DNA from 3 places in the Streptomyces sp. UG1 genome. Region 3 is predicted to be linked to each of the others. Evidence: predicted binding sites of a transcription regulator. Region 3 holds the regulator's gene; each other region holds the start of a gene.
What was found. Region 3 encodes HrcA, which represses chaperone genes, less so after heat shock. Its sites were predicted from a motif close to TTNGCACTCNGNNNNNCNGAGTGCNAA; they were not measured.
Positions count from the first base shown of each region.

Region 1: the regulator HrcA is predicted to act here: its motif matches at 5,810-5,836, upstream of groES (co-chaperone GroES).
Region 2: the regulator HrcA is predicted to act here: its motif matches at 7,721-7,747, upstream of groL (chaperonin GroEL).

Region 1 covers NZ_JBNGGG010000005.1:205,122-214,667, forward strand. The annotation lists gene ACP4J3_RS07900 (LCP family protein) at 1-849, shown strand, start outside; gene ACP4J3_RS07905 (YciI family protein) at 989-1,342, shown strand; gene ACP4J3_RS07910 (RNA polymerase sigma factor) at 1,391-2,677, shown strand; gene ACP4J3_RS07915 (class I SAM-dependent methyltransferase) at 2,678-3,850, opposite strand; gene ACP4J3_RS07920 (polysaccharide deacetylase family protein) at 3,941-4,945, shown strand; gene ACP4J3_RS07925 (polysaccharide deacetylase family protein) at 4,942-5,757, shown strand; gene groES (co-chaperone GroES) at 5,983-6,291, shown strand; gene groL (chaperonin GroEL) at 6,408-8,036, shown strand; gene ACP4J3_RS07940 (ester cyclase) at 8,098-8,805, opposite strand; gene ACP4J3_RS07945 (SDR family NAD(P)-dependent oxidoreductase) at 8,888-9,546, opposite strand, start outside.
Region 2 covers NZ_JBNGGG010000049.1:70,198-79,743, forward strand. The annotation lists gene ACP4J3_RS41650 (extracellular solute-binding protein) at 1-1,161, shown strand, start outside; gene ACP4J3_RS41655 (DUF3263 domain-containing protein) at 1,204-1,473, shown strand; gene otsB (trehalose-phosphatase) at 1,522-2,379, shown strand; gene ACP4J3_RS41665 (alpha,alpha-trehalose-phosphate synthase (UDP-forming)) at 2,367-3,791, opposite strand; gene ACP4J3_RS41670 (glucosyl-3-phosphoglycerate synthase) at 3,909-4,853, opposite strand; SAM riboswitch class I at 4,985-5,154, shown strand; gene thrC (threonine synthase) at 5,173-6,462, shown strand; gene ACP4J3_RS41680 (ubiquitin-like small modifier protein 1) at 6,638-6,913, shown strand; gene ACP4J3_RS41685 (cold-shock protein) at 7,366-7,569, shown strand; gene groL (chaperonin GroEL) at 7,875-9,497, shown strand.
Region 3 covers NZ_JBNGGG010000044.1:71,058-80,603, forward strand. The annotation lists gene ACP4J3_RS39170 (DUF3097 domain-containing protein) at 1-503, opposite strand, end outside; gene ACP4J3_RS39175 (MBL fold metallo-hydrolase) at 535-1,266, opposite strand; gene hrcA (heat-inducible transcriptional repressor HrcA) at 1,430-2,446, shown strand; gene dnaJ (molecular chaperone DnaJ) at 2,447-3,586, shown strand; gene ACP4J3_RS39190 (nitronate monooxygenase) at 3,753-4,838, shown strand; gene ACP4J3_RS39195 (16S rRNA (uracil(1498)-N(3))-methyltransferase) at 4,835-5,593, shown strand; gene ACP4J3_RS39200 (VOC family protein) at 5,614-6,006, shown strand; gene ACP4J3_RS39205 (hypothetical protein) at 6,105-6,674, shown strand; gene ACP4J3_RS39210 (S41 family peptidase) at 6,750-9,546, shown strand, end outside.

The sequences.
Region 1 (9,546 bases), on a different contig from region 3:
GTCCCGGCCCCGTCGCCGTCGGCCTCCTCGTCCCCGCTGCCCACTCAGTCCCTGAACATCCTGGTCCTGGGCTCCGACTCGCGCAGCGGCGAGGAGAACCAGGAGCTCGGCGGCGGCAGCAGCACCGGCGCCCGCTCGGACACGGCGATGGTGGTCCACGTCGACGCCGGCCGCACCGGGGCGACGATCGTCAGCATCCCGCGCGACACCCTCGTCACCCGCCCGTCCTGCCCGCTGCCGTCGGGCGGTTCGACACGGGTGGCGTACGGCACGATGTTCAACAGCGCGTACGCCGTCGGCGGCCCGGTCTGCGCGGTGAAGACGGTCGAGTCGCTCACGGACATCCGCATGGACCACTACCTCGAGATCGACTTCTCGGGCTTCGCGAAGCTGGTGGACGCGCTGGGCGGCGTCACCGTCACGACGGACGAGGACATCGACGACGAGGACAGCCACCTCCGCCTCGCGGCCGGCACCCACCACCTGGACGGCGAGCAGGCCCTGGCCCTGGCCCGCACCCGGCACGGCATAGGCGACGGCAGCGACCTCGGCCGCATAGGCCTGCAACACAGGCTGGTGAAGGCCCTGCTGGACCAGATCTCCGCCACCAGCCTCCTCACCGACCCCGCCCGGCTCTACCGCGTGGCCGACGCGGTGACGAGCAGCCTCACCACCGACACGGGCCTGGACTCCCTGAGCGAGCTGATGTCGCTCGGACAGAGCCTGCAGGGCCTGTCGTCGGACACGGCGAAGACGGTGACCATGCCGGTGCTGCCGGCCCCGTCGGACCGCAACCGGGTGGTGGCCCAGGAGCCCGAGGCGCGGGAGCTGTGGGAGTCACTGCGCTGACGGGCAGGTCGGCGCCGACCGGAGAGAACTCTCCGAAGGAATTCGAAGAAATCCGGGGAGCGTGTCGATGCGGGTGTCTCCCGTTCGACGCAGGGGTGAGAGGCCGGGAAGGACCGGTCACCGAACCCGAGGAGTCACCATGCCGCGCTACCTCTCCATGATCCGTGTCGACGAGTCCGCCGCCGCCAAGGGACCCAGCGACGAGCTGATGCAGCGGATGGGCGAGCTGATCGAGGAGATGACGAAGGCGGGCGTCCTGCTCGACACCGCCGGGCTGACCCCGACCGCCCAGGGCACCCGGGTGCACTACGAGGGCGGACGGATTTCCGTGACCGACGGGCCGTTCACCGAGGCCAAGGAGGTCATCGGCGGATACGCGCTCATGCAGTGCAAGGACCGGGCCGAGGCGATCGAGTGGACCAAGCGGTTCCTGAAGATCCACGAGGAGCACTGGACCATGACCTGCGAGCTGCGGGAGGTCGTGGAGGGCTGAGCGGCCTTCTTTGGCACCGTCGCCGCACGGGGTGTCTGATGGTGGGCTGTGGAACCGCAGCCCCAGCCCGCCGCAGACCCCGGCCGCGCCGCCCTGGCCGCCACCGTCGAGACCGTCTTCCGCATCGAGTCCCCGCGCGTCATCGCCACCGTCACCCGCATGGTCCGCGACGTCGGCATCGCCGAGGAACTCGCACAGGACGCGCTGGTCGCAGCCCTGGAGCAGTGGCCGCGCGACGGCGTCCCGGACAACCCCGGCGCCTGGCTCATGGCCGCCGCCAAGCACCGTGCCGTGGACCTGATCCGCCGCCGCGAGAACTACGCCCGCAAGCTCGCCGAGATCGGCCGCGACCTGGAGACGACGGCACCCCCTGAGGAGCCCTCCGACCCCGACGACATCGACGACGACCTGCTCCGCCTGGTCTTCACCACCTGCCACCCGGTGCTCTCGCCGCAGGCCCGCATCGCGCTCACCCTGCGCCTGCTCGGCGGCCTGAGCACACCGGAGATCGCCCGTGCGTTCCTGGTGCCGGAGGCGACCGTCGCCCAGCGCATCGTCCGCGCCAAGCGCACGCTCGCCGCCAGGAACGTCGCCTTCGAGGTCCCGTACGGCCCCGACCGCGAGGCCCGCCTCGGCTCGGTCCTCGACGTCATCTACCTGATCTTCAACGAGGGTTACGCCGCCACGGCCGGCGACGACCTGCTGCGCCCGGCCCTGTGCGAGGACGCGCTGCGCCTGGCCCGCGTGCTGTCGGGACTGATGCCGAAGGAGCCGGAGGTGCACGGCCTGACGGCCCTGCTGGAGTTCCAGGCCTCCCGCACGGCGGCCCGCACCGGCCCGTCCGGCGAACCGGTCCTCCTCAAGGACCAGAACCGCAGCCGCTGGAACCGCATGCTCATCGCCCGCGGCATCACGGCCCTGTCCCGCGCCGACGCCACGGCCACGGGCGCCCCCGGCCCGTACGCCCTCCAGGCCGCGATCGCCGCCTGCCACGCGCACGCGTACACGTACGAGGAGACCGACTGGAAGGCCATCGCGACGCTGTACGGCCTCCTGGCCGCCCGGTCCCCCTCCCCGGTGGTCGAGCTGAACCGCGCGGTCGCCGTGTCGATGGCCGAGGGCCCGGGGCCGGCCCTGGAGATCGTCGACGCGATCGCCGCCGAACCGGCCCTGCGGGACTACCACTTGCTGCCGAGCGTGCGCGGCGACCTGCTGCTGCGCCTCGGCCGTACGGCGCAGGCGCGCGCGGAGTTCGAGCGGGCGGCGGCGCTGACCCGCAACGAGCGGGAGCGGGAGCTGCTGCTGAAGCGGGCGGCGGCGGCCGAGGGGGCGTGACTACGCGGGCCGCCCGACCAGCATCGTCGGCGCCCCCGCCACCCGGGTCAGAAACACCGTCGCCGAGCCCGGCCCCTGCGGCTTGACCTTCCTGCGCAGCTCCTCCGGCTCGACGGCGGAGCCCCGTTTCTTGACGGTGAGGACACCCACCTCCCGCTCCCGCAGCAGCGCCTTCAGCTTCTTGACGTTGAAGGGGAGTTGGTCGGTGATCTCGTAGGCCGTCGCGTACTCCGTCGCCCGCAGCTCGTCCGCCGTGACGTACGCGATCGTCGCGTCGATCAGCCCGCCGTCCAGCCGGTCGGCGACCTCGGCGACCAGATGGGCGCGGATGACGGCGCCGTCGGGCTCGTACAAGTACCGCCCGACGGGCCGGACCTGCGGGTCGGGGAGGCCGCGCGAGAGCAGTGAGCGCGGGCCAGGCAGCAGGGTGGCCCGCACCGCGCCGGGATCGGTGCCGAACCACAGCACCGCCTCCTTCACGTCCCCGCCGTCCGAGATCCACTCGGCCTCGGCGTCGTCCGGGATCGCCTCGTGGGGGATCCCGGGCGCGATCTTCAGCGCGGCGCGCGGCGCCTTGCGGGCGGCCTCCACGGCCCACGACAGCGGCGGCGAGTACGCCTCGGGATCGAAGATCCTGCCGCGGCCGCCCCGCCGGGCGGGATCGACGAACACGGCGTCGCAGCCGGCGGTGTCCACCTCGGTGACATCCGCCTCCCGCACCTCGACGAGGTCGGCGAGCCCGAGGCCCGCCATGTTCGCCCGCGCCACCGCCGCGGTCACCGGATCCCGGTCCACCGCCAGCACCCGGATCCCGGCCCGCGCCAACGCGATCGCGTCGCCCCCGATCCCGCAGCACAGGTCGGCGACCGAGGTGACGCCCAGATCCCGCAGGCGCTCCGCCCGGTACGTCGCGACACTCGCCCGCGTCGACTGCTCCACCCCGTGCGGCGTGAAGAACATCCGCCCCGCGTCCGCCGCCCCGAACTTCGCCGCCGCCCGCTGCCGCAGCCGCGCCTGCCCGAGCGCCGCCGACACCAGCTCGGCGGGGTGCTCGCGGCGCAGCCTGGTGGCGACGGCCAGCTCGTCGGCGGGGTCGGTGTCCCGGACGGCGTCGAGGAGGGCGCGGCCCTCGGGGGTGCGGAGGGAGGTCAGGGAGCCGAGGTCGTCGTTCACCGGGTCATTGTCGGCCAGTCGGTGGATGGTTCGCCTGCTGCGGCGGTGTCGGCCCGGCTTCGGGGCGGTGGCCTGCCAGGATCCGGCTCCATGCGACTAGTAGTACAAAATGACAAAATGATCGGAAATGGGGCGGCGGCAGTGCGGTATCGCCGGCGCACCGTCCTGCGTGCGCGCGTTCACGGCGTCCTCACCGTGCTCGCCGTCGCGGCCATCGCCTCCGGCTGCGCGCAGGGCGGAGTGGCCGGCTCCGGGCCCGGCGGCGCGACCGAGGCCGAGGGCCCCACCCCCGGCCGTCACCCCCTCAAGGCACCGCCCCCGGGCGTCACCCCGGAACCACCGGCCAGGAAGTTCCGCTCCGCCCACGAGGCCCGCGCCGCCCGGATCGCCGCCGCCAGACGCTGGCGCCTGGACGGCGTACCGCTCACACCCCCGCCACCCCCGGCCAAGAAGCCGCAGATCACCACCCGCAAGGGCTTCGAGGTCGCCGGCCACCGGGAACTCGGCCTGCCCCCCGTCTTCACGACCATCCCGACCAGACAGCGGGTCGTCTTCCTCACCATCGACGACGGCGCCGAGAAGGACCCGGCGTTCCTGCGGATGATGGACGACCTGCAGGTGCCCTACACCGCCTTCCTCAGCAACTACCTGATCAAGGAGGACTACGGCTACTTCGGGCGGATGCAGCGCGGCGGCGTGGTCCTGAACAACCACACCCTCCACCACCCCTACCTCCCGGCCCTGTCCTACCGCCGCCAGCAGATCGAGATCTGCGGCATGCAGGAGGTCATCGAGGAGCGCTACGGCAAACGCCCGCTGCTGTTCCGCCCGCCCTTCGGCAACTACAACCGGGACACCCTGCGTGCCGCGAAGTCCTGCGGCATCAAGTACGTCCCGCTGTGGAACGAGGAGGTCTTCGTCGACCGCTGGGACTACCGCGAGTGGGACCGGAAGATCCGACCGGGTGACATCGTGCTCACTCATTTCCGGGGCCGGGACGACTGGAAGGGCACAATGCCCGACATGATCCGCCGGTTCCTGAACAAGGTGACGGCCGAGGGGTACGCGGTGGCCCGGCTGGAGGACTACCTGTGAGGTCGGCGCCCGGGGCGCGGGCGCTGGCGGCCACGGCCCTGGCGTCCGCCCTGCTCGCCGGGTGCGCCGGTCCGCCCGACCCGCGCGGCGGACCGGGCGGGCATGCGGCGCGCTCGGCGAAGAACCCGACGCACACCTCCCAGCCGTACCGCCACTGGGGCCTGACCGACCCGCTGCCCGCGCCGCCGTCCCCGCCGGCCCGCAGGCCGGCGCGCCCGGCCGGCACTCCGCTGCCGGTCGTGCACCGCGTCCCCACCCGCGACAAGGTCGTCTTCCTCACCTACGACGACGGCGCCGAGAAGGACCCCCGCTTCGTCGACATGGTCCGAGAGCTACGGCTGCCCGTCAGCATGTTCCTCACGGACAGCGTCGTCGGCCCGGGCTACGGCCACTTCGCGCGGCTGCGCGCGGTCGGCGCGTCGATCCAGAACCACACCCTCGACCACGCCGCCCTGCGCGGTCTGCCGTACGCCGGCCAGCGCGCCGAGATCTGCGGCCAGCAGAGCAAACTCCGCGCCCGTTTCGGCGTACGCCCCCGCCTCTTCCGCCCGCCCTACGGCACGTACGACACCACCACGCTCCGCGCCGCGGCCCACTGCGGCGTGACGGCGGTCGTGCTGTGGCGGGCGGCGGTGGAGGGCGACGGCGAACTGACGTACGCGAAGGGCCCCCGCCGACTGCGCGCCGGCGACATCATCTCCGTCCCGTCGAGCGAGCCGACCGGACTGAGCCTGCGGGAGCGGACGACGAGGTTGCTTCGGGAGATCCAGGGGCGGGGGCTGACGGTGGGCCGGTTGGAGGATTACGTCTGAGGGGAATTTCCGGCGCGGGCCGGCTCGGCGAGCGCAGCGGACGCGCAGTGAATTAGCAGTCCGCTTGACCGAGTGCTAATCGCGGTCATAGTCTCGGCTCTGGCACTCGGCAGATGAGAGTGCCAACCACGCGACGGGCAGGTCCGGCACCCGCGACGACGGATCGACCTGGTCGCCACCTCAGACAGTTAACCCCGTGAGATCTCCGAAGGGGGAGGTCGGATCGTGACGACCGCCAGCTCCAAGGTTGCCATCAAGCCGCTCGAGGACCGCATCGTGGTCCAGCCGCTGGACGCCGAGCAGACCACGGCCTCTGGCCTGGTCATCCCGGACACCGCCAAGGAGAAGCCCCAGGAGGGCGTCGTCCTGGCCGTGGGCCCGGGCCGCTTCGAGAACGGCGAGCGCCTGCCGCTCGACGTCAAGACCGGCGACATCGTGCTGTACAGCAAGTACGGCGGCACCGAGGTGAAGTACAACGGCGAGGAGTACCTCGTCCTCTCGGCTCGCGACGTGCTCGCGATCATCGAGAAGTAAGACCACCTCAGAGTTTTTGAGCTGCGCCCCTGGCCCCCGCGACCAGTCAAAGAAGCCGGGCGCCCGGGGCGCAGTGTCTTTTTGAACCCACAGATTCCGAGAGGGCTCCCGCTGTCATGGCGAAGATCCTGAAGTTCGACGAGGACGCCCGTCGCGCCCTCGAGCGCGGCGTCAACAAGCTGGCCGACACGGTCAAGGTGACGATCGGCCCCAAGGGCCGCAACGTCGTCATCGACAAGAAGTTCGGCGCGCCCACCATCACCAACGACGGCGTCACCATCGCCCGCGAGGTCGAGGTCGAGGACCCGTACGAGAACCTCGGCGCCCAGCTGGTGAAGGAGGTGGCGACCAAGACCAACGACATCGCGGGTGACGGTACGACCACCGCCACCGTGCTCGCCCAGGCGCTGGTCCGCGAGGGCCTGAAGAACGTCGCCGCGGGCGCCTCCCCGGCCGCGCTCAAGAAGGGCATCGACGCCGCCGTCGCGGCCGTCTCCGAGGACCTGCTGGCCTCCGCCCGCCCGATCGACGAGAAGTCCGACATCGCCGCCGTGGCCGCGCTGTCCGCCCAGGACCAGCAGGTCGGCGAGCTGATCGCCGAGGCGATGGACAAGGTCGGCAAGGACGGTGTCATCACCGTCGAGGAGTCCAACACCTTCGGTCTGGAGCTGGACTTCACCGAGGGCATGGCCTTCGACAAGGGCTACCTGTCGCCGTACATGGTGTCCGACCAGGAGCGTATGGAAGCCGTCCTCGACGACCCGTACATCCTCATCAACCAGGGCAAGATCTCCTCCATCCAGGACCTGCTGCCGCTGCTCGAGAAGGTCATCCAGGCCGGCTCCTCCAAGCCGCTGCTGATCATCGCCGAGGACGTCGAGGGCGAGGCCCTGTCGACCCTGGTCGTCAACAAGATCCGCGGCACCTTCAACGCGGTCGCGGTCAAGGCCCCCGGCTTCGGCGACCGCCGCAAGGCGATGCTGCAGGACATGGCGGTCCTCACCGGCGCCACGGTCATCTCCGAGGAGGTCGGCCTCAAGCTCGACCAGGCCGGTCTGGACGTGCTGGGCACCGCCCGCCGCGTCACGGTCACCAAGGACGACACGACCATCGTCGACGGCGCCGGCAAGGCCGACGACGTCCAGGGCCGCGTCGCCCAGATCAAGGCCGAGATCGAGAACACCGACTCCGACTGGGACCGGGAGAAGCTCCAGGAGCGCCTGGCGAAGCTGGCCGGCGGCGTGTGCGTGATCAAGGTCGGCGCCGCCACCGAGGTGGAGCTGAAGGAGAAGAAGCACCGTCTGGAGGACGCCATCTCCGCGACCCGCGCCGCGGTCGAGGAGGGCATCGTCTCCGGTGGTGGCTCCGCGCTCGTCCACGCGGTGAAGGTCCTGGAGGGCAACCTCGGCAAGTCCGGCGACGAGGCCACGGGTGTCGCGGTCGTCCGCCGCGCCGCCGTCGAGCCGCTGCGCTGGATCGCCGAGAACGCCGGCCTCGAGGGCTACGTGATCGTCTCCAAGGTGGCCGAGCTCGACAAGGGCAACGGCTACAACGCCGCGACCGGCGAGTACGGCGACCTGGTCAAGGCCGGCGTCATCGACCCGGTCAAGGTCACCCGCTCCGCCCTGGAGAACGCCGCCTCCATCGCCTCCCTGCTGCTCACGACCGAGACCCTGGTCGTCGAGAAGAAGGAAGAGGAGGAGCCGGCGGCCGCCGGTGGCCACGGCCACGGGCACGCCCACTGACGTACGTCAGCACTGAGGCCCGGCACCCTTGGGGTGCCGGGCCTTCGCCGTTGCCGCCGGGCTACCGCTCCAGCCCCTCCAGGGCCCCGAGCTGAGCCATCAGCCCGAGCCGGTCGTACTGCCACCACCCCTCGGCGATCTTCCCCTCCGGGATGAACCGATGGATGGTCGTCCCGGTCATGGAGACCTTCTTGCCGGTGGCGGCGATCCCGAGGAAGTCGCCCTTGTGCGTCCCGTTCCACGTCCACCGGGTGCACACCCGGTCACCCTGGGCGACCTGGTCCTCGATCGTGAACGAGAAGTCGAACGCGCTGCGCCACATCTCGGCCTCGCGCCTGATCGCGTCCATGCCGATGGCGTCCTGCGGGTTGGACGGATCGTGGTCGTGGTAGTCCTCCACGAGCAGATCGTTGAGCGGCGGCAGCTCGCCCTTGCCGCCCAGCGTCTCGAAGAACCTGCGCGCGGAGGCGTCGTACAACTGCTCGTCCCGCATCACGTCCAGGTCCGTGAACGTCGGTGTCTCGTCGCAGAGCGCGACCATCTCCTGGAAGATCCGGTCGGTCTCGGGGAGATGGGAGTTGCGCATCGCCTCCTCGTACGACGGGAACTCCACGATCTCGATGAAGTGCGACGCGTCGGACCGATCGCTCCCGATGATGTCGTGCGTCGCCGTCCGCTTCCCCTTGGTCTGCTCGACCCACCTGTCCATCAGCCGGTTCATCTCGTCGAAACGGCTGGTCCTGCAATCGATGAGCTGCACGAAGGTCATGGGGCACCTCCCGACGCCCGAGTCCGATACGACCGACATGCAAGATTTTATGGCGTTCGGACTGCTTGTTCCTCCGCTCGGCTCACTGCGGCCCGTACTTCCGCCCCGTCCTCGAGCTGATCCCACCGAGCATCCCCCGAGGCATCAACTTCGCCGCCCCCAGCAGCACCTTGTACCGAGGGTCCGGAATCGACACCACCTTCCCCCGCGCCAGATCCCCGAGCGCCGCCGCCACCAGCTTGTCGGCGTCCAGCCACATCCACCCCGGAATGTTGTCCGTCCCCATCCCGGCCCGCTCATGGAACTCGGTCCGCACGAACCCGGGGCACAGCGCCATCAGCCGCACCCCGCTCCCGGCCAGATCCCGCGCCGCCCCCTGCGTGAACTGCACGACCCACGCCTTGGACGCGCCGTACGTCCCGCGCGGCACGAAGGCGGCGACCGACGCCACGTTGACGACACCCCCGCGCCCCCGCTCCCGCATCGCCTCCACAGCCGCCGACGTCAGGCGCAGCACCGCCTCGCAGTGCACCTTGAGCATCTTCAGCTCGTCGGCCATGGAGACATCGAGATAACGGCCCTTGTTGCCGAAGCCGGCGTTGTTGATCAGCAGGTCGACGGGGTTCCGGCGCTCGCCCAGGCGGGCGGCGACCGACTCGATGCCGGTGTCCTGAGCGAGGTCCGCGGTCAGCACCTCGGCCTCGATGCCGTGCCGGTCGTGCAGCTCGGTCGCCTGCTCGC
Region 2 (9,546 bases), on a different contig from region 3:
CTGGTCGCGGCGGACTACGGCAACAGCGAGTCGAACAGCTCCCGGAAGTACTGGGACAAGCTCGTCAAGGCGTACGAGGCCGAGCACCCGGGGGTGCGCATCGACGTCACGGTGTACTCCTGGAGCGACGTCGACGCCAAGGTCAAGGAGATGGTCGACGCCGGGAAGGCGCCCGACATGGCGCAGATCGGGGCGTACGCCGACTACGCCGCCGAGGGTCTGCTGTACGAGGCCGATGAACTGCTCTCCATCCCCGTCCAGGCCGACTTCGTCTCGCAGTTCGCGGACGCGGGGCAGGTGAAGTCGGTGCAGTACGGCATACCCTTCGCCTCCTCCACGCGCCTGCTCTTCTACAACAAGGCGCTCTTCGAGAAGGCCGGCATCACCCCGCCGAAGACCTGGAAGGAGCTGGCGGCCGACGCCGAGACGCTGAAGGCGGAGGGCGTGAAGTACCCGTACGCCCTGCCGCTCGGTCCCGAGGAGGCGCAGGCGGAGACGATGCAGTGGCTGCTCAGCGGTGGCGGCGGCTACACCGACAGCACCATCGGCTCGTACAGCATCGACTCCGCGGAGAACGTCGCCACCTTCAACTGGCTCAAGAACGACCTGGTCGGCAAGGGGCTCACCGGCCCGGTGGCGCCCGGCGAGCTGAACCGGGCCGACGCCTTCTCCGCGTTCGCGGACGGTGACGTCGGCATGCTCAACGGCCACCCCTCGCTGATGCAGATGGCCGCGAAGAAGGGCGTGAAGTTCGGCATGGTGCCGATGCCCGGGGCTCAGGGGCCGAGCAAGGTCTCCATGGGCGTGGCGGACTGGATGATGGCCTTCAAGGAGAACGGCCACGCCGACCAGGTGGGCGAGTTCCTCGACTTCGTCTACGACAAGCAGAACGTGCTGGACTTCTCCCGCGAGTACGACCTGCTTCCGGTCACGAACTCCGCGTCCACGGAGATGGCCGCGGCCAAGGAGGACGCCGACCTCAAGCCGTTCCTGGAGCAACTGCCGCTGTCCGAGCTCTACCCGGTCGGCCAGACCTCCTGGGCGGCGGTCAGCGCGGACATCAAGAAGCGCATCGGCGGCACGGTCGCGGCCGGTGGCAGCCCCTCGGCGATCCTGGGGCAGCTGCAGACGGAGGCCACGCGGGCGGAGAACGCCGAGTAGCCCCGAGCCCCGGTTGTCAGTGGCGGGCGTTACGGTGCGTCCATGGACCAGCACCAGGACCGGGACCGGGACCGGGACCCGACCGAGGCCGCCCTCGCCGACCGCGAGCGGTCCATCCTCGCGCTGGAACGCCGGGGCTTCACGGGCCCCGGCGCCAAGGAGCGGGCGATACGCGAGGAACTGGGCCTGGCCCCCGTCCGCTACTACCAGCTCCTGAACGCCCTGCTGGACGACCCGAGGGCGCTGGAGCACGACCCGGTGACGGTGAACCGGCTGCGGCGGGTACGGGAGGCGCGGCGGGCGGAGAGATGAGATGACGGGACAGGGGTGCATCCGGTCGTCCCTGGATAGGGTCCAGGTATGGCCAGTCACAAGGATCTGACCGACCCCGCGGACTCCCTGCCGACCCCCCTCACCCAACCCGGCCGCGACGGACTCGCCGCGCTCCTCGACCGCCCCGCGCGGGCGCTCGTCGCGCTGGACTTCGACGGCACGCTCGCCCCGATCGTGCCGGACCCGGAGAAGGCGCGGGCCCACCCCGACGCCCTGCCGGCGCTGGTCGCGCTCGCGCCGAAGGTGGCCGGCGTCGCCGTGGTCACCGGGCGTCCGGCCGACGTCGCCGTGCGGTACGGCGGTTTCGCCGGGGCCACGGGCCTTGAGCACCTCGTCGTGCTCGGACACTACGGCGCCGAGCGCTGGGACGCCGTCAGCGGAAAGGTCACCGCACCCGACCCCCACCCCGGCGTCGCGGCCGTCCGTGCCGAACTGCCGGGTCTGCTCGCGCGCAGCACGCAGGGCACCTGGATCGAGGACAAGGGACATGCCGTCGCCGTGCACACGCGCCGCGCGGCCGACCCGCAGGGCACCTTCGACGCCCTGCGCGGACCCCTCACCGACCTGGCCACCCGCAACGGCCTGGTCGTCGAACCCGGCCGCATGGTCCTGGAACTGCGCCCGCCCGGCATGGACAAGGGCGTGGCGCTCAGCGAGTACGTCAGGGAACTCGGCGCCGAGTCCGTCCTCTACGCCGGCGACGACCTCGGCGACCTCCCCGCCTACGCCGCCGTCGACGCCCTCCGCTCCGACGGCACCCCCGGCCTCCTCGTCTGCAGTGGCAGCGAGGAGGTCACCGAGCTGGCGGAGCGCGCCGACGTGGTGGTCGACGGCCCGGCCGGCGTCGTACGGCTGTTGCGGCAGATCGCCGCTCAGGCGGGCTGATCGAGGGCGGGATCCAGCGCGTGGAGCTGGTCCAGGAACCACTGGGCCGGCGGCAGTGCCGTCGCGGCCGCCGCCAGCCGCTTCGAGCGCTCCGCCCGCTCCTCCGGGCGCATCGTCAGCGCCTCGTGCAGCGCCCGGGCCGTGTCGATCACGTCGTACGGGTTGACGGCGAACGCGTCCTCGCCCAACTCCTCGAACGCCCCGGCCTCCCGCGACAGCACCAGCGCGCACCCCTCGTCGGAGAGGACCGGCACCTCCTTGGCGACCAGGTTCATGCCGTCCCGGATGGGGTTGACCAGCGCCACGTCCGCCAGGCGGTAGGCCGCCAGCGAGCGGGCGAAGTCGTCCTTGACGTGCAGTACGACCGGGGTCCAGCCCGGCGTCCCGTAGCGGGCGTTGATCTCCGTCGCCACGCGCTGCACCTCGGCCGTGTAGTCGCGGTACACCGCCAGGTCCTGCCGCGAGGGGTAGGCGAACGCCACGTGCACCACCCGTTCGCGCCACTCGGGGTGGTCGTCGAGAAGCTGCCGGTACGCCAGCATGCCGCGCACGATGTTCTTGGACAGCTCGGTGCGGTCGACCCGGACGATCGCCTTGCGGCCTTCGCCGATCTCGTCGCGCAGCACCGCCATCCGCTCGGCCACGTCGGCCTGATGCGCCCGCGCCCGCAGGAAGTCCGCGTCCGCCCCCAGCCCGTGCACCCCGACCCGGGTGCCGCCGAGCCCGCCCGCGAACCGCTCACCGCACGCCTCGAACGCGTCCGCCCACCGCCGGGTGAGGAACCCCAGCCGGTCCGCGCCGAGCATCCCCCACAGAAGCTGTGAACGGATGTCGTCCGGCAGCATCGCGAAGTACTCCGGCGGTGCCCAGGGCGTGTGCGAGAAGTGGCCGATCCGGACGTCCGGGCGCAGCTCGCGCAGCATGCCCGGGACCAGGCACAGGTGGTAGTCCTGCACCAGCACCGCCGCCCCCGGCGCCGCCTGCCCGGCCAGCGCCCGGGCGAAGGCGCGGTTGTACGTCTCGTACGACGCCCACTGCCGCCGGAACTCCGCGTCGAAGACCGGCTCCAGCGGCGTCTGGTACAGCATGTGGTGGACGAACCACAGCACCGAGTTCGCGATGCCGTTGTACGCGTCCGCGTGCACGTCGGCCGGGATGTCCAACATCAGCACGCCGTCCTCGCCGACCCCGCGCCGCACCGCCTCCCGGTCCCCGTCGGACAGCGCCGAGCACACCCACAGCGCGCCCGCCTCCGGTCCGATCGCCGACAGCCCGGAGACGACCCCGCCGCCGCCCCGCTTGGAGTGCAGCGAGCCGTCCTCGCGCACCTCGTACGAGACCGGGCCGCGGTTCGACGCGACCAGCACCCTGGCAGCGCCCTGCGCATCCTGAGCATCCTGCGTGGCAGCCATACGCCTCAACCTAGCCCGGCCCGGAACCGCTCAAACGTACGGCTCCGCTCAGTGGCGGGCTCTTCCATGCGCGGCCCACGCCCTGTCCACACCCTGTATACGGCCGGTTTCCGGCGTTCAGGCGACCTTCCGCGTCGCGTACTCGGCGATCTCCACCATCGGCGGCCGCTCCTCCATGTCCATGGAGTAGGTGCGCGGCTCGAAGCCGTCCTCGCCCCGCTCGAACTGGGTGAGGGAGGGCCGGATCAGATGCCCGCGGGCCAGCCTGAGCTGTGCCGTGCGGTAGATCGCCGCCGACATCCGGCCGAGCGCCTGCCCGTCCTGGTGCCGGTGCTTGCGCACCCCCACGTCGACCTGGGCCAGCGCGTCCAGGCCCACCAGATGCAGGGCGTCGATCAGCATGCCCAGCTCGACGCCGTATCCGACGGGGAACGGGAGCTGTTCGAGCAGCGACCTGCGTGCCGCGTACTCGCCGCCCAGCGGCTGCACGAAGCCGGCCAGCTGCGGCCAGTGCATGTTCAGCAGCGGGCGCGCCATCAGCTCGGTGACCCGGCCGCCCTGGCCGGCGGCCCCGCCGAGCGGGCGGTCGTACATGCCCTTGACCAGATCGACCTCGGGGTTGGTGAGCAGCGGGCCCACGATGCCGGAGACGAAGTCGGAGGAGAACTCCTTCAGGTCGGCGTCGATGAAGCAGACGATGTCCCCACTCGTCACCAGCAGGGAGCGCCACAGCACCTCGCCCTTGCCGGGCACGGCCGGGATGCGCGGAAGGATCTCGTCCCGGTGCACCACGCTCGCGCCCGCCGCGGCGGCCACCTCGGAGGTGCGGTCGGTGGAACCCGAGTCGACGACGACAATCTCGTCCACCAGGGGGACCTGCTGCATGAGGTCATGACGGATGATCGCGACGATGTCGCCGACCGTCTCCTCCTCGTTGAGCGCGGGCAGCACCACGGAGACCGACTGGCCCGTACGCTGCTTCGCTGCCAGGATCTGGTGGAGCGGGCGGTCGACGGCGGACCAGGAGCGGGTGCGCAGCCAGCGCTCGGCTTCTTCCAGCACGTTCGGTGGCTCCTCACTGTTGTCTCGCGTTACGGACGGCTCTCTCAACTGTCCTGGCGTTCGGTTACAGTCTTGAACAACGCGGGTGACCATCGCATGTCCGGGGTCGTCCGCCGATTACAACCGCATACAGCTCATCCAGAGGGGCAGAGGGAAACGGCCCGATGAAGCCCCGGCAACCCTCCAGTCGGTTCTCGTAGATCAGCGTCGATCGTCACCGTTGATCGTCTTCGCGAGGCTCCCGGCTAGGGAAGGTGCCAAATCCGTCTCACGGCGAGATGCGTCGTGAGGAAGATGAGGAGAAAGGGCCTCGCCTCACATGGCTGTGCAGACTGCTGCAAGCACCACCGACTCCGTCAAGACCGTCGACCTCGGTCCCGCCGCGGCACTGTCCTGCCGCGAGTGCGGTCACCGGGTACCCCTCGGACCGGTCTTCGCCTGCGAGGAGTGTTTCGGCCCGCTGGAGATCGCGTACGACTTCTCGGCCTACGACACCGAGGAGCTGCGTAAGCGGATCGAGGCGGGTCCCGCGAACATCTGGCGCTACGCGCCGCTGCTGCCCGTCCCGGCCGACGTCGCCGACAAGCCGAACCTCAACCCCGGCTGGACCAAGCTCGTCAAGGCCGACAACCTCGCCCGTGAGCTGGGCGTGACCGGCGGCCTGTACGTCAAGGACGACTCCGGCAACCCGACGCACTCCTTCAAGGACCGGGTGGTCGCCCAGGCCCTGGAGGCCGCCCGCGCCTTCGGCTTCACCACGCTCTCCTGCTCCTCCACCGGCAACCTGGCCGGTGCGGTGGGCGCCGCCGCGGCCCGTGCGGGCTTCCGGTCCTGTGTGTTCATCCCGCACGACCTGGAGCAGGGCAAGGTCGTCATGGCCGCGATCTACGGCGGCGAGCTCGTCGGCATCGAGGGCAACTACGACGATGTGAACCGCTTCTGCTCCGAGCTGATCGGCGACCCGGCCGGTGAGGGCTGGGGCTTCGTCAACGTCAATCTGCGGCCGTACTACGCCGAGGGCTCCAAGACCCTGGCGTACGAGATCTGCGAGCAGCTCGGCTGGCGGCTCCCGGACCAGCTCGTCGTCCCGATCGCGTCCGGCTCGCAGCTCACGAAGATCGACAAGGGTCTGCAGGAGCTGATCAAGCTCGGGCTCGTCGAGGACAAGCCGTACAAGATCTTCGGTGCGCAGGCCGAGGGCTGCTCGCCGGTGTCGACGGCGTTCAAGGCCGGCCACGACGTGGTCCGCCCGCAGAAGCCGAACACCATCGCCAAGTCCCTCGCGATCGGCAACCCCGCCGACGGCCCGTACGTCCTCGACATCGCGCGCCGCACCGGCGGGTTCGTGGAGGACGTGACGGACGAGCAGGTCGTCGACGCGATCAAGCTGCTGTCGCGGACCGAGGGCGTCTTCGCCGAGACGGCGGGCGGCGTGACGGTGGGCGTGACGAAGAAGCTCATCGAGAACGGCGTCCTCGACCCCGCCAAGACCACCGTCGTCCTCAACACGGGCGACGGTCTCAAGACGCTGGACGCGGTGGCCGGTACAGGGCTCACCGCGACCATCCGTCCCAACCTTGAGTCGTTCCGAGAGGCTGGCCTCGCTTGACCTCCTCCTCGGAGTCCCGAGGAGTCCAGTGGTCACCCACTGGGCTTCCTGCTTCACTGCCGACTGCCCCCGGGACGAACCCAAGCCGAGGTCTTGCACCAGCTCCACAGGCCGAAACCGCCAGCCCGGCGGCCGAAACGCAAAGTAGTCTTATCGTCACCGGAGGTCAAATCGCATGAGCGTGACCGTTCGCATCCCCACCATCCTGCGCACCTACACGGGCGGCCGGGCCGAGGTCGCCGCCGAGGGTGCCACTCTCGCCGACGTCATCGCCGACCTGGAGAAGAACCACACCGGGATCGCCGCCCGGGTCCTCGACGACCAGGGCAAGCTGCGGCGGTTCGTGAATGTGTACGTCAACGACGACGACGTGCGGTTCGAGCAGGGGCTGGAGACGGCCACGCCGGACGGTGCGGGTGTCTCCATCATTCCGGCCGTCGCCGGCGGCTGACCGCGGCTGACCGAATGACCGATCATTACCGCCGGTAACTTCGGTCACCGAGAGTTCACAGAATTGCCTCCTCCGTGAGAGAAGCGGAGGGGGCAATTCTGTGTGGTTGAGCGAGGTACAGTTGGGGAACGCACCGCCGATCTCCGGGTCGGTGGCCCTTGATTTCTGCCGCACGTCCGACAAGAAGTAGCCAAAGTGTGCGGGTTTTTTGCGGCTTTCGTTCCTTTTGTCAGGTCCGACTTGACCTGAAGTCAGGGGAATTGTCCCCACATTCCCGACCGGTCGTGCCCGGATTTCTCGTCCGATTGACCTGTTGCAGACGGCAGTTGGGCAGATACATTCAGCCGCGGTCGACGCGTTCCGGCGCACGCCCCCGACCGATGGGGGGTGAGGTCTGACCCGGATCCGCGAAGTGTGGATCTGTGCAAGGGCCAGTAATAGGGGAGTTAGGCATGGCTCAGGGCACCGTCAAGTGGTTCAACGCGGAGAAGGGGTACGGCTTCATCGCGGTCGACGGTGGTGCGGATGTTTTCGTCCACTACAGCGCGATCCAGATGGACGGTTACCGCACCCTGGAGGAAGGTCAGCGGGTCGAGTTCGAGATCTCGCAGGGCCAGAAGGGGCCGCAGGCGGACATGGTCCGCGTGGCCGGCTGAAGCACGCGCCGACTGACTGCAGCGACGTTCTTCTTCGAAGGGCTCGTACCTCCCGGGGTGCGAGCCCTTCGCCATGCCCGGCGCCCGCCCGGCGCCCGCCCGATCCCCGAGAGCCGCTTGCACTCGCAGGGGGCGAGTGCTAATCATTGCGTTAGCACTCTGAAGGTGAGAGTGACAATGAAGGACCGGGTCGGTGAGGCCCGCAGGCCGGGTGGGGCAAGGAACCACAAGGCGTGCGAGCCGTCCGTCGCGGGCGCGGGCGCGGTCCGAAGGAATCACCCCCAGTCCTGGAGGGACCACTTCACATGGCCAAGATCATCGCGTTCGACGAGGAGGCGCGGCGCGGCCTCGAGCGCGGCATGAACCAGCTCGCGGACGCCGTGAAGGTGACGCTCGGCCCCAAGGGTCGCAACGTCGTCCTCGAGAAGAAGTGGGGCGCCCCCACGATCACCAACGATGGTGTCTCCATCGCCAAGGAGATCGAGCTCGAGGACCCGTACGAGAAGATCGGCGCCGAGCTGGTCAAGGAAGTCGCCAAGAAGACGGACGACGTCGCCGGTGACGGTACGACCACCGCGACCGTCCTCGCCCAGGCCCTGGTCAAGGAAGGCCTGCGCAACGTAGCCGCCGGCGCCAACCCGATGGCCCTCAAGCGCGGTATCGAGAAGGCCGTCGAGGCCGTCTCCGCCGCCCTGCTCGAGCAGGCGAAGGACGTCGAGACCAAGGAGCAGATCGCCTCCACGGCCTCCATCTCCGCCGCCGACACCCAGATCGGCGAGCTGATCGCCGAGGCGATGGACAAGGTCGGCAAGGAAGGCGTCATCACCGTCGAGGAGTCCCAGACCTTCGGTCTGGAGCTGGAGCTCACCGAGGGTATGCGCTTCGACAAGGGCTACATCTCGGCGTACTTCGCCACCGACATGGAGCGTATGGAGGCGTCCCTCGACGACCCGTACATCCTGATCGCCAACTCCAAGATCTCCGCGGTCAAGGACCTGCTCCCGCTCCTGGAGAAGGTCATGCAGTCGGGCAAGCCGCTGCTGATCATCGCCGAGGACGTCGAGGGCGAGGCCCTGTCGACCCTGGTCGTCAACAAGATCCGCGGCACCTTCAAGTCCGTCGCCGTCAAGGCCCCGGGCTTCGGTGACCGCCGCAAGGCCATGCTCGGCGACATCGCCATCCTCACGGGCGGCGAGGTCATCTCCGAGGAGGTCGGCCTCAAGCTGGAGAACGCGACCCTGGACCTCCTGGGCCGCGCCCGCAAGGTCGTCATCACCAAGGACGAGACCACCATCGTCGACGGCGCCGGCTCCACCGACCAGGTGCAGGGCCGCGTGAACCAGATCCGCGCCGAGATCGAGAACAGCGACTCGGACTACGACCGCGAGAAGCTCCAGGAGCGCCTGGCCAAGCTCGCGGGCGGCGTCGCGGTCATCAAGGCCGGTGCCGCCACCGAGGTGGAGCTCAAGGAGCGCAAGCACCGCATCGAGGACGCCGTGCGCAACGCCAAGGCGGCCGTCGAGGAGGGCATCGTCGCCGGTGGTGGCGTGGCCCTGCTGCAGGCCTCCGGCGTCTTCGAGAAGCTGGAGCTGGAGGGTGACGAGGCGACCGGCGCCGCGGCCGTCAAGCTCGCCCTCGAGGCCCCGCTGAAGCAGATCGCCGTCAACGCCGGCCTCGAGGGCGGCGTCGTGGTGGAGAAGGTCCGCAACCTCACCCCGGGTCACGGCCTGAACGCCGCGTCCGGCGAGTACGTCGACCTGGTCGCCGAGGGCATCATCGACCCGGCGAAGGTGACCCGTTCCGCGCTGCAGAACGCCGCCTCCATCGCCGCGCTGTTCCTCACCACCGAGGCCGTCATCGCCGACAAGCCGGAGAAGGCCGCCGCGGCCGCTCCGGGCGGCATGCCGGGCGGTGACATGGACTTCTGAGCCTCCTCGTAGAGATACGCAGAGATACAGGAGGCTCGGACGCGGTCCG
Region 3 (9,546 bases):
ACCAAGTGGTCCACCAGGACCCCCAGCCGCGCATCGGGACCCGGCGCGAAGTCCGCCACGATCGACGGCAGGTCGTCGACGCCCTCCAGGTACTCCACCACCACGCCCTCGATGCGCAGGTCGTCGCCCCACACCTTCTCGACCAGCTCGGCGTCGTGGCGGCCCTCCACGTAGATCCGGCCGGCGCGGGCCACGCGCGCGCGTGCGCCGGGGACGGCCACCGAACCGGATGCCGTACGGGTGGGACGTACCGGAGCCGCGCCCGACGGCCGGACCAGGGTCACCGCCTTGCCCTCCAGCAGGAACCCGCGCGGCTCCAGCGGGAACACCCGGTGCTTGCCGAAGCGGTCCTCCAGGGTCACCGTGCCGGCCTCGCAGCGGATCACCGCGCCGCAGAACCCCGTGCCGGGCTCCTCGACGACCAGGCCGGGCTCCGCCGGTACCTCGGGGACGGGCTTGGGCTTCTTCCAGGGCGGGGTCAGGTCCGGGGAGTACTGGCGCATTCGGACGACGATAGGAGAAGCGCGCCCGCGGTCACTGCGACACGCCGAATCTGGACGCCAGCTCCTCGCGCTGGCGTCGTACGAACGCCGCGTCCACCACCGCTCCGTGACCGGGCACGTACAGCGCGTCCTCGCCGCCCAGGTCCAGCAGGCGGTCCAGGGCGGCCGGCCAGTGCGACGGTACGGCGTCGGGGCCCGCCTGGGGTTCGCCGGACTCCTCCACGAGGTCCCCGCAGAAGACGACCTCGGGGTCGCCCGGCACCAGCACGACCAGGTCGTGAGCCGTGTGCGCCGGGCCCACGTTCGCCAGCAGGACCTGCCGGCCGCCGCCCAGGTCGAGGGTCCACTCGCCGCTGACCTGGTGGTGGGGGCTGACCAGGGCGTCCACCGCCTCCTCCGCCGCCGTCGGGTCCAGGCCCTCGCGCACCGCCTCCCCGCGCAGCTCGTCGCGCGCGTGCCGGCCCTCCAGCACCGTGTCCATGCCCACCGGGCCGTACACCTCCGCCCCCGCGAAGGCGGCCGCGCCGAAGACGTGATCGAAATGGGGATGCGTCAGCGCGAGATGAGTCACACGGCGACCCGAGAGCCACTGCGCCTGTGTACGCAGCCTCGCGCCCTCCGCGAGGCTCGACCCGGCGTCCACGACCAGCGCGGTGCCGTCCCCGACGACCAGCCCCGCCGTGCAGTCCCAGCCCGGAAGCCGGCACCGCCCCACCCCGGCCGCCAGCCGCTCCCACCCGAGCTCTTCCCAAGTCACCGTCATACGGCGACGCTAGCTGGGACACCACCGTCGGGCACGGCGGTGCTGCCCGGCCTTGCCCGGGGTGTACCCCACCGCCGTACACTGGCCGGGGACGGCTGGCACTCGGATGGACAGAGTGCCAGGAAACGCGCCAAGGGGAACGAGTTCTGGAGGTGTGCGCGGGATGCTGAGTGAACGCAGGCTTCAGGTACTGCGCGCCATCGTCCAGGACTACGTCGGGACCGAGGAGCCGGTCGGCTCGAAGGCCCTGACCGAGCGGCACAACCTCGGTGTCTCCCCGGCCACCGTGCGCAACGACATGGCGGCCCTGGAGGACGAGGGCTTCATCGCCCAGCCGCACACCAGCGCCGGGCGCATCCCGACCGACAAGGGCTACCGGCTGTTCGTCGACAAGCTCGCCGCCGTCAAGCCGATGACCCCGCCCGAGCGGCGCGCCATCCAGAACTTCCTCGACGGCGCCGTGGACCTCGATGACGTGGTGGCGCGGACCGTGCGGCTGCTCGCGCAGCTCACCCGGCAGGTCGCCGTCGTGCAGTACCCGTCCCTGACCCGGTCCACCGTCCGCCATGTCGAGCTGCTCTCGCTCGCGCCCGCGCGCGTGATGCTCGTACTGATCACGGACACCGGCCGGGTCGAGCAGCGGATGGTCGACTGCCCGGCGCCCTTCGGCGAGGCCTCCCTCGCGGATCTGCGCGCACGGCTCAACAGCAAGGTCGCGGGGCGGCGCTTCACCGATGTGCCGCGCCTCGTCGAGGACCTCGCCGAGGCCTTCGACGTCGAGGACCGCGGCACCGTCTCGACCGTGCTCTCCACCCTCCTGGAGACGCTCGTCGAGGAGAACGAGGAGCGGCTGATGATCGGCGGCACCGCCAATCTCACCCGCTTCGGGCATGACTTCCCCCTCACCATCCGGCCTGTCCTGGAGGCGCTGGAGGAGCAGGTCGTGCTCCTCAAGTTGCTTGGTGAGGCCGGGGATTCGGGCATGACCGTGCGCATCGGGCACGAGAACGCCTACGAAGGACTCAACTCCACGTCCGTCGTGTCGGTGGGCTACGGTTCGGGCGGCGAGGCAGTCGCCAAGCTCGGCGTGGTCGGACCGACCCGCATGGATTACCCGGGAACGATGGGAGCGGTACGCGCAGTGGCACGTTACGTCGGACAGATCCTGGCGGAGTCGTAAGTGGCCACGGACTACTACGCCGTGCTCGGCGTGCGTCGCGACGCGTCGCAGGAAGAGATCAAGAAGGCCTTCCGGCGGCTCGCGCGCGAGCTGCACCCGGACGTCAACCCGGATCCGAAGACCCAGGAGCGGTTCAAGGAGATCAACGCCGCCTACGAGGTGTTGTCGGATCCGCAGAAGAAGCAGGTCTACGACCTCGGCGGCGACCCGCTCTCGCAGCAGGGCGCCGGTGGCGGCGCGGGCGGCTTCGGGGCCGGTGGGTTCGGGAACTTCTCGGACATCATGGACGCGTTCTTCGGTACGGCGTCCCAGCGCGGACCGCGCTCGCGCACCCGGCGCGGCCAGGACGCGATGATCCGGCTGGAGGTCGAACTCGACGAGGCGGCCTTCGGCACGACGAAGGACATCCAGGTCGACACGGCCGTCGTCTGCAACACCTGCAACGGTGAGGGGGCCGCGCCCGGCACCTCCGCGCAGACGTGTGACATGTGCCGCGGTCGCGGTGAGGTGTCGCAGGTGACGCGGTCCTTCCTGGGCCAGGTCATGACCTCGCGGCCGTGCCCGCAGTGCCAGGGCTTCGGGACCGTGGTGCCCACGCCGTGCCCCGAGTGCGCCGGCGACGGGCGGGTACGCTCCCGTCGCACCCTGACCGTCAAGATCCCGGCCGGTGTCGACAACGGCACGCGGATCCAGCTCGCCGGTGAGGGCGAGGTCGGGCCCGGTGGCGGTCCCGCCGGTGACCTGTACGTAGAGATCCATGAGCTGCCCCACCCGACCTTCCAGCGGCGTGGCGACGATCTGCACTGCACGGTGACGATCCCGATGACGGCGGCGGCGCTCGGCACGAAGGTCCCGCTGGAGACCCTGGACGGCCTGGAGGAGGTCGACATCCGCCCGGGCACCCAGTCCGGCCAGTCGATCCCGCTGCACGGCCGGGGCGTCACCCACCTGCGCGGCGGCGGCCGGGGCGATCTCGTCGTCCACGTCGAGGTCACGACCCCGACCAAGCTGGACCCCGAGCAGGAGCGCCTGCTGCGCGAGCTGGCCAAGCTGCGCGGCGAGGAGCGTCCGCAGGGGCAGTTCCAGCCGGGGCAGCAAGGGTTGTTCTCCAGGCTGAAGGACGCGTTCAACGGGCGCTGACCGTGGGTGGGGGTCGCTCGCCGTAGCCGGGGGCTGCGCCCCCGGACCCCCGCTTCGGCCCTGAACGGGCCTCGTCCTCAAACGCCGGACGGGCTGATTGTTGCTGGCACATACCAAGCGGTGCACCCGATTCGGACTTGTTCGGAGGACGTGACAACATGCCGTCATGTCCTCCGCACTGACCGATCTCTTCCCCCATCCGATCGTGCAGGCCCCCATGGCAGGCGGCGTCTCCGTGCCGCAGCTCGCCGCCGCGGTGTCCGACTCCGGTGGGCTGGGGTTTCTCGCTGCCGGGTACAAGACCGCCGACGGGATGTACCAGGAGATCAAGCAGTTGCGAGGGCTGACCCAGCGTCCCTTCGGCGTCAACCTGTTCATGCCGCAGCCCGAGCACGCCGACGCCGCCGCCGTCGATGTCTACTCACACCAACTGGCCGGTGAGGCCGCCTGGTACGAGGTCGAGCTGGGGGACCCCGACAGCGGACGCGACGACGGCTACGACGCCAAGCTCGCCGTACTGCTCGACAACCCGGTGCCGGTGGTCTCCTTCCACTTCGGCGTGCCCAGCGGCGACGTCCTGGAGTCCCTGCGCCGCGCCGGCACCGTCACCCTCGTCACCGCCACCACCCCGGACGAGGCCCTCGCCGTGCAGCGGGCCGGCGCCGACGCGGTGATCGTGCAGGGCGTCGAGGCCGGCGGCCACCAGGGCACCCATCGTGACAACCCCGAGAACGAGGGCGCCGGCATCGGACTGCTCTCCCTCGTCGCCCAGGTCCGCGAGACCGTGAGCCTGCCGCTCGTCGCCGCCGGCGGCATCATGCGCGGCAGCCAGATCGCCGCCGCCCTCGCGGCCGGTGCCAGCGCCGCCCAGCTCGGCACCGCCTTCCTCGCCACCCAGGAGTCCGGCGCCAACGCCCTGCACAAGCAGGCGCTGACCAACCCCCTGTTCGTACGGACCGAGCTGACCCGCGCCTTCTCCGGTCGCCCCGCGCGCGGCCTCGTCAACCGCTTCATGCGCGAGCACGGGCCGTACGCCCCCGCCGCCTACCCCGAGATCCACCACCTCACCTCGCCGCTGCGCAAGAAGGCCGCCGCCTCCGGCGACCCGCAGGGCATGGCCCTGTGGGCGGGGCAGGGGCACCGCATGGCCCGCGAGCTGCCCGCCGGGCAACTGGTGGAGGTGCTGGCCGCCGAACTGGACGCGGCCCTGACAGCGTTGTCGGCGTTCCCGCGAGGCGGTGCCGGCCGATGACCGCGCCGGTCTTCGTCGTCGAGTCGCTGGACGGGACCATCGGTTCCGCCGGCGGCGAGTACGTGCTCGACGGGCCCGAGGGGCGGCACGCCGTCTCGGTGAAGCGGCTGCGGCCCGGCGAGGACGTCGTCCTGACCGACGGGCACGGGCGCTGGGCCGAGGGTGTCGTCAAGGCGGCCGAGGGCAAGGACCGGCTCGTGGTGGAGCTCGGCGCCGTGGCCGAGGAACCGGAGGAGCGGCCCCGTATCACCGTCGTCCAAGCGCTTCCCAAGGGCGACCGCGGCGAGCTCGCCGTCGAGACCATGACCGAGACCGGCGTCGACGCGATCGTGCCGTGGGCGGCCGCCCGGTGCATCACGCAGTGGAAGGGCGAGCGGGGCGCCAAGGCCCTCGGCAAGTGGCGGGCCACCGCGCGCGAGGCCGGCAAGCAGTCGCGCCGGGTGCGCTTCCCCGAGGTCGCGGAGGCGGCGACGACCAAGCAGGTCGCGGCGCTGCTCGCGCGGGCCGACTTCGCCGCCGTACTGCACGAGGAACGCGACTACGGCAGCGAGCCGCTGGCGACGGCCGAGCTGCCCGCCGAGGGCGAGATCGTACTCGTCGTCGGCCCCGAGGGCGGGGTGTCCCCCGAGGAGCTGGCCCTCTTCGAGGAGGCGGGGGCGAAGGCGTACCGTCTGGGCCGTACCGTCCTGCGCACCTCCACCGCCGGAACCGCGGCGACGGCACTGCTCCTCGGCCGCACCGGCCGCTGGTCCTGATCCGGGGAGGGACGTCCGCCGTGGAACTCGCCCAAGTGAGACTGCTGGTCAGTGACTTCGCCGCCTGTTACCGCTTCTACGCCGACGTCCTCGGCCTCAAGCCGCAGTCCGGCGCGACCGAAGGGCCGTACGAGAAGTTCAGCCCCGCCACCGGCTCGGCGGGCATCGCCCTGCAGGACCGGGCGATGATGGCCGAGGTGCTGGGCGAACTCGGCGACGACGCCAGCGGCCACCGCTCACTGGTCGTGCTGCGGGTGGACGACCTGGACGCCTACTGCGCGCAGATCACCGAACGCGGCGCCACCCTCCTGCACGGCCCCGCCCCCATGACCGACCGCATGCGCGTCGCCCACCTCAAGGACCCGGAGGGCAACCTGGTGGAGCTGCAGGAGTGGCTGCTGCTGCGCACCTGAGCCGGGGCCGGGTCCTGGGGCACCTGTGACGTGCGAGCGCCGGGTGTGGCCGTATGTGCTCTACCGCGGTGGCCGGGACAGTGGCAGGCTGCCCTCTCATGGGGGCTTTCAGGAGGGTTTGGGGCCGCTCGGGGCGGCGCGCGCGTGGGGTGCGGGTGGCCGGTGCGGCGGGCGTGGCGGTGCTCGCCGTCGGCGGGGTGGCGGCCTGCGATCCCGGTGGGCTGAACACCGCGACCGTGGCGTTCACGACCGACCAGACCGTGACCGCCGAGCTGGAGCGGCAGAAGGCCGACGTGCAGTGGCTCAACTGCACCGGCTCGTACGACAACGACGGCAACGGCAACGGCGGCGGCAACAGCTCGGCGACGGCCACTGAGAACACCGTCGTCAAGGTCGACTGCGAGGGCGAGACCTCCGACGGCAAGGACATCACCGTCACCGGCCGGATCACCCGCGCGGTCAGCGGTGCCTGTGTGCGGGGGGACCTCGTCGCCAAGATCGACGGCAAGGAGTGGTTCCACGTGAACGGGCTGGGCAACTGCAACGCCACGCCCTCGCCGGTCAACCCGCCCGGCAACGGACAGCAGCCCGGCCCCACCGTCACGGTGACCGTCACCAAGACCGTCTACTGCAAGGAGCACCCGAACTGCTGGCCGGAGGGCAAGTGAGCGCTTTCCGGCGGGAGTTCGGGCAAGTGATCCAAAGGCCTGTCCCCGGACGCCGCCCCTGCCTATGGTGATCGGGTGACTCAGTCAGCGACGCCCGGATCGTCTTCGTATCTCCGGTATCCGCATCTCCACGGCGACCTGGTCGCCTTCACCGCCGAGGACGACGTATGGCTCGCCCCCCTCGACGGCGGCCGGGCCTGGCGGGTCAGCGCCGACAACGTGCCGGTCTCCCGGCCGCGCATCTCGCCCGACGGCACGACCGTGGCGTGGACCTCCACGCGTGACGGCGCCCCCGAGGTGCACATCGCCCCGGTCGCGGGCGGACCCTCCAAGCGCCTGACACACTGGGGCAGTTGGCAGACCCGGGTGCGCGGCTGGACCCCGGACGGCCAGGTCCTGGCGATCAGCACCCGGGGCCAGGCGGGCAACCGCCGCACCTGGGCCCACACGGTCCCGCTCGACGGCGGACCCGCCACCACCCTGCCGTACGGCCCCGTCGGCGACGTCGTGCACGGCCCGCACCTGGTCCTCGCCTCCGCGCCGATGGGTCTTGAGGCCGCGCGGTGGAAGCGGTACCGGGGCGGTACCGCGGGCAAGTTGTGGATCGACCGTGAGGGGGACGGCGAGTTCGTACGGCTGCATGCGGAGCTGGACGGCAACCTGGAGGACCCCGTGTGGGTGGGGGAGCGGCTGGCGTTCCTCTCCGACCACGAGGGCGTGGGGGCGGTGTACTCCTCCCTCGCCGACGGGTCCGACCTGCGGCGCCACACGCCCGTCGACGGCTTCTACGCCCGGCACGCCGCGAGCGACGGCACCCGCGTCGTCCACGCCTGCGCCGGTGAACTCTGGCTCCTGGACGACCTCGACGGCACCGAGCCGCGCAGGCTCGACATCCGGCTCGGCGGGCAGCGCACCGACCGGCAGCCGTACCCGCTGAACGCCGCCCGCGCCTTCGGGGAGGCCGCGCCCGACCACACCGCGCGCGGCAGCGCCGTCTGCGTCCGGGGCGCCGTGCACTGGGTCACCCACCGCTCCGGTCCCGCCCGCGCGCTCGCCGCCGAGCCCGGCGTACGGGCCCGGCTGCCGCGCACCTTCCGGGCGGAGGGCGAGGAGTGGGTCGTATGGGTCACGGACGCCGAGGGCGACGACGCGCTGGAGTTCGCCCCCGCGACCGGCCTCGCGCCCGGGGCCACCCCGCGCAGGCTGGCCGCCGGGCAGCTCGGGCGGGTGCTGGAGCTCGCCATGGCGCCCGACGGAAGCCGGGCCGCGGTCGCCGCGCACGACGGGCGGCTGCTGCTCGTCGAACGGGAGAGCGGCGAGGTGCGCGAGGTCGACCGCAGCGCGGACGGGGACGTCTCCGGGCTGGTCTTCTCGCCCGACTCGGCCTGGCTCGCCTGGTCGCACCCCGGCCCGCGCCCGCTCAGCCAGCTCAAGCTCGCCAACACCACCGACCTGTCCGTCTCCGAGGCGACCCCGCTGCGCTTCCAGGACTACGCGCCCGCCTTCACCCAGGACGGCAAGCACCTGGTGTTCCTCTCGACGCGGGCCTTCGACCCGGTCTACGACGAGCACGTCTTCGACCTCGCCTTCGTGGTCGGCTCCCGCCCGCACCTGATCACCCTCGCCGCCACCACCCCGTCCCCCTTCGGCCCGCAGCGCCACGGCCGCCCCTTCGACGCGCCCGACAAGGACGAGACGCCCGACAGCGAGGGCGCCCCGGCCACCCGTATCGACCTCGAAGGGCTCGCCGACCGGATCGTGCCGTTCCCGGTCGAGGCCGCCCGCTACACCAACCTGCGGGCCGCCAAGGACGGCGTGCTGTGGCTGCGGCACCCCGTGCGCGGCGCCCTCGGCTCCTCCCGGGCCACGCCCGAGGACCCCGAGCCCAAGAACGAGCTCGAGCGCTACGACCTCGCCCAGCGGCGCGTGGAACATCTCGCCGACGACGCCGACGACTTCGAGGTCAGCGGCGACGGCAAGCGGGTGCTGCTGTGGACCGACGGCCGGCTCAAGGTGGTGCCGAGCGACCGGCGGGCCTCGGGCGAGGAGGACGGCGACTCGAACATCACCGTCGATCTGACGCGCGTACGGCAGACCGTCGACCCCGCGGCCGAGTGGCGGCAGATGTTCGACGAGGCAGGCCGCATCATGCGCGACCACTTCTGGCGGCCGGACATGAGCGGCGTGGACTGGACGGCCGTACTGGACCGCTACCGTCCCCTGCTCGAGCGGGTGGCCACCCATGACGACCTGATCGACCTGCTGTGGGAGGTCCAGGGCGAGCTGGGCACCTCGCACGCCTACGTCACCCCGCGCGGCGGATACGGCAGCGGTGCCCGGCAGGGTCTGCTCGGCGCCGACATCTCCCGGCACCCGGACGGCAGCTGGCGCATCGACCGCATCCTGCCGTCGGAGACCTCCGACCCCGAGGCCCGGGCGCCGCTGGCCGCGCCCGGCGTCGCGGTGCGGGCCGGGGACGCGATCGTGGCGGTGGCCGGGGTGCCGGTGGACCCGGTGGCCGGGCCCGGACCGCTGCTCGTCGGCACGGCGGGCAAGGCGGTGGAGCTGACGATCTCGCCGGCCGGCGGCGGGGACGTACGGCACGCGGTGGTCGTGCCCATCGCGGACGAGCAGCCGCTGCGCTACCACGCGTGGGTCGCGGACCGGCGGGCGTACGTCCACGAGAAGTCCGGCGGGCGGCTCGGCTATCTGCACGTCCCGGACATGCAGGCGCCGGGGTGGGCCCAGATCCATCGCGACCTGCGGGTGGAGGTGGCGCGGGAAGGGCTCGTCGTGGACGTGCGGGAGAACGGCGGCGGGCACACCTCCCAACTGGTCGTGGAGAAGCTGGCGCGGCGGATCGTGGGCTGGG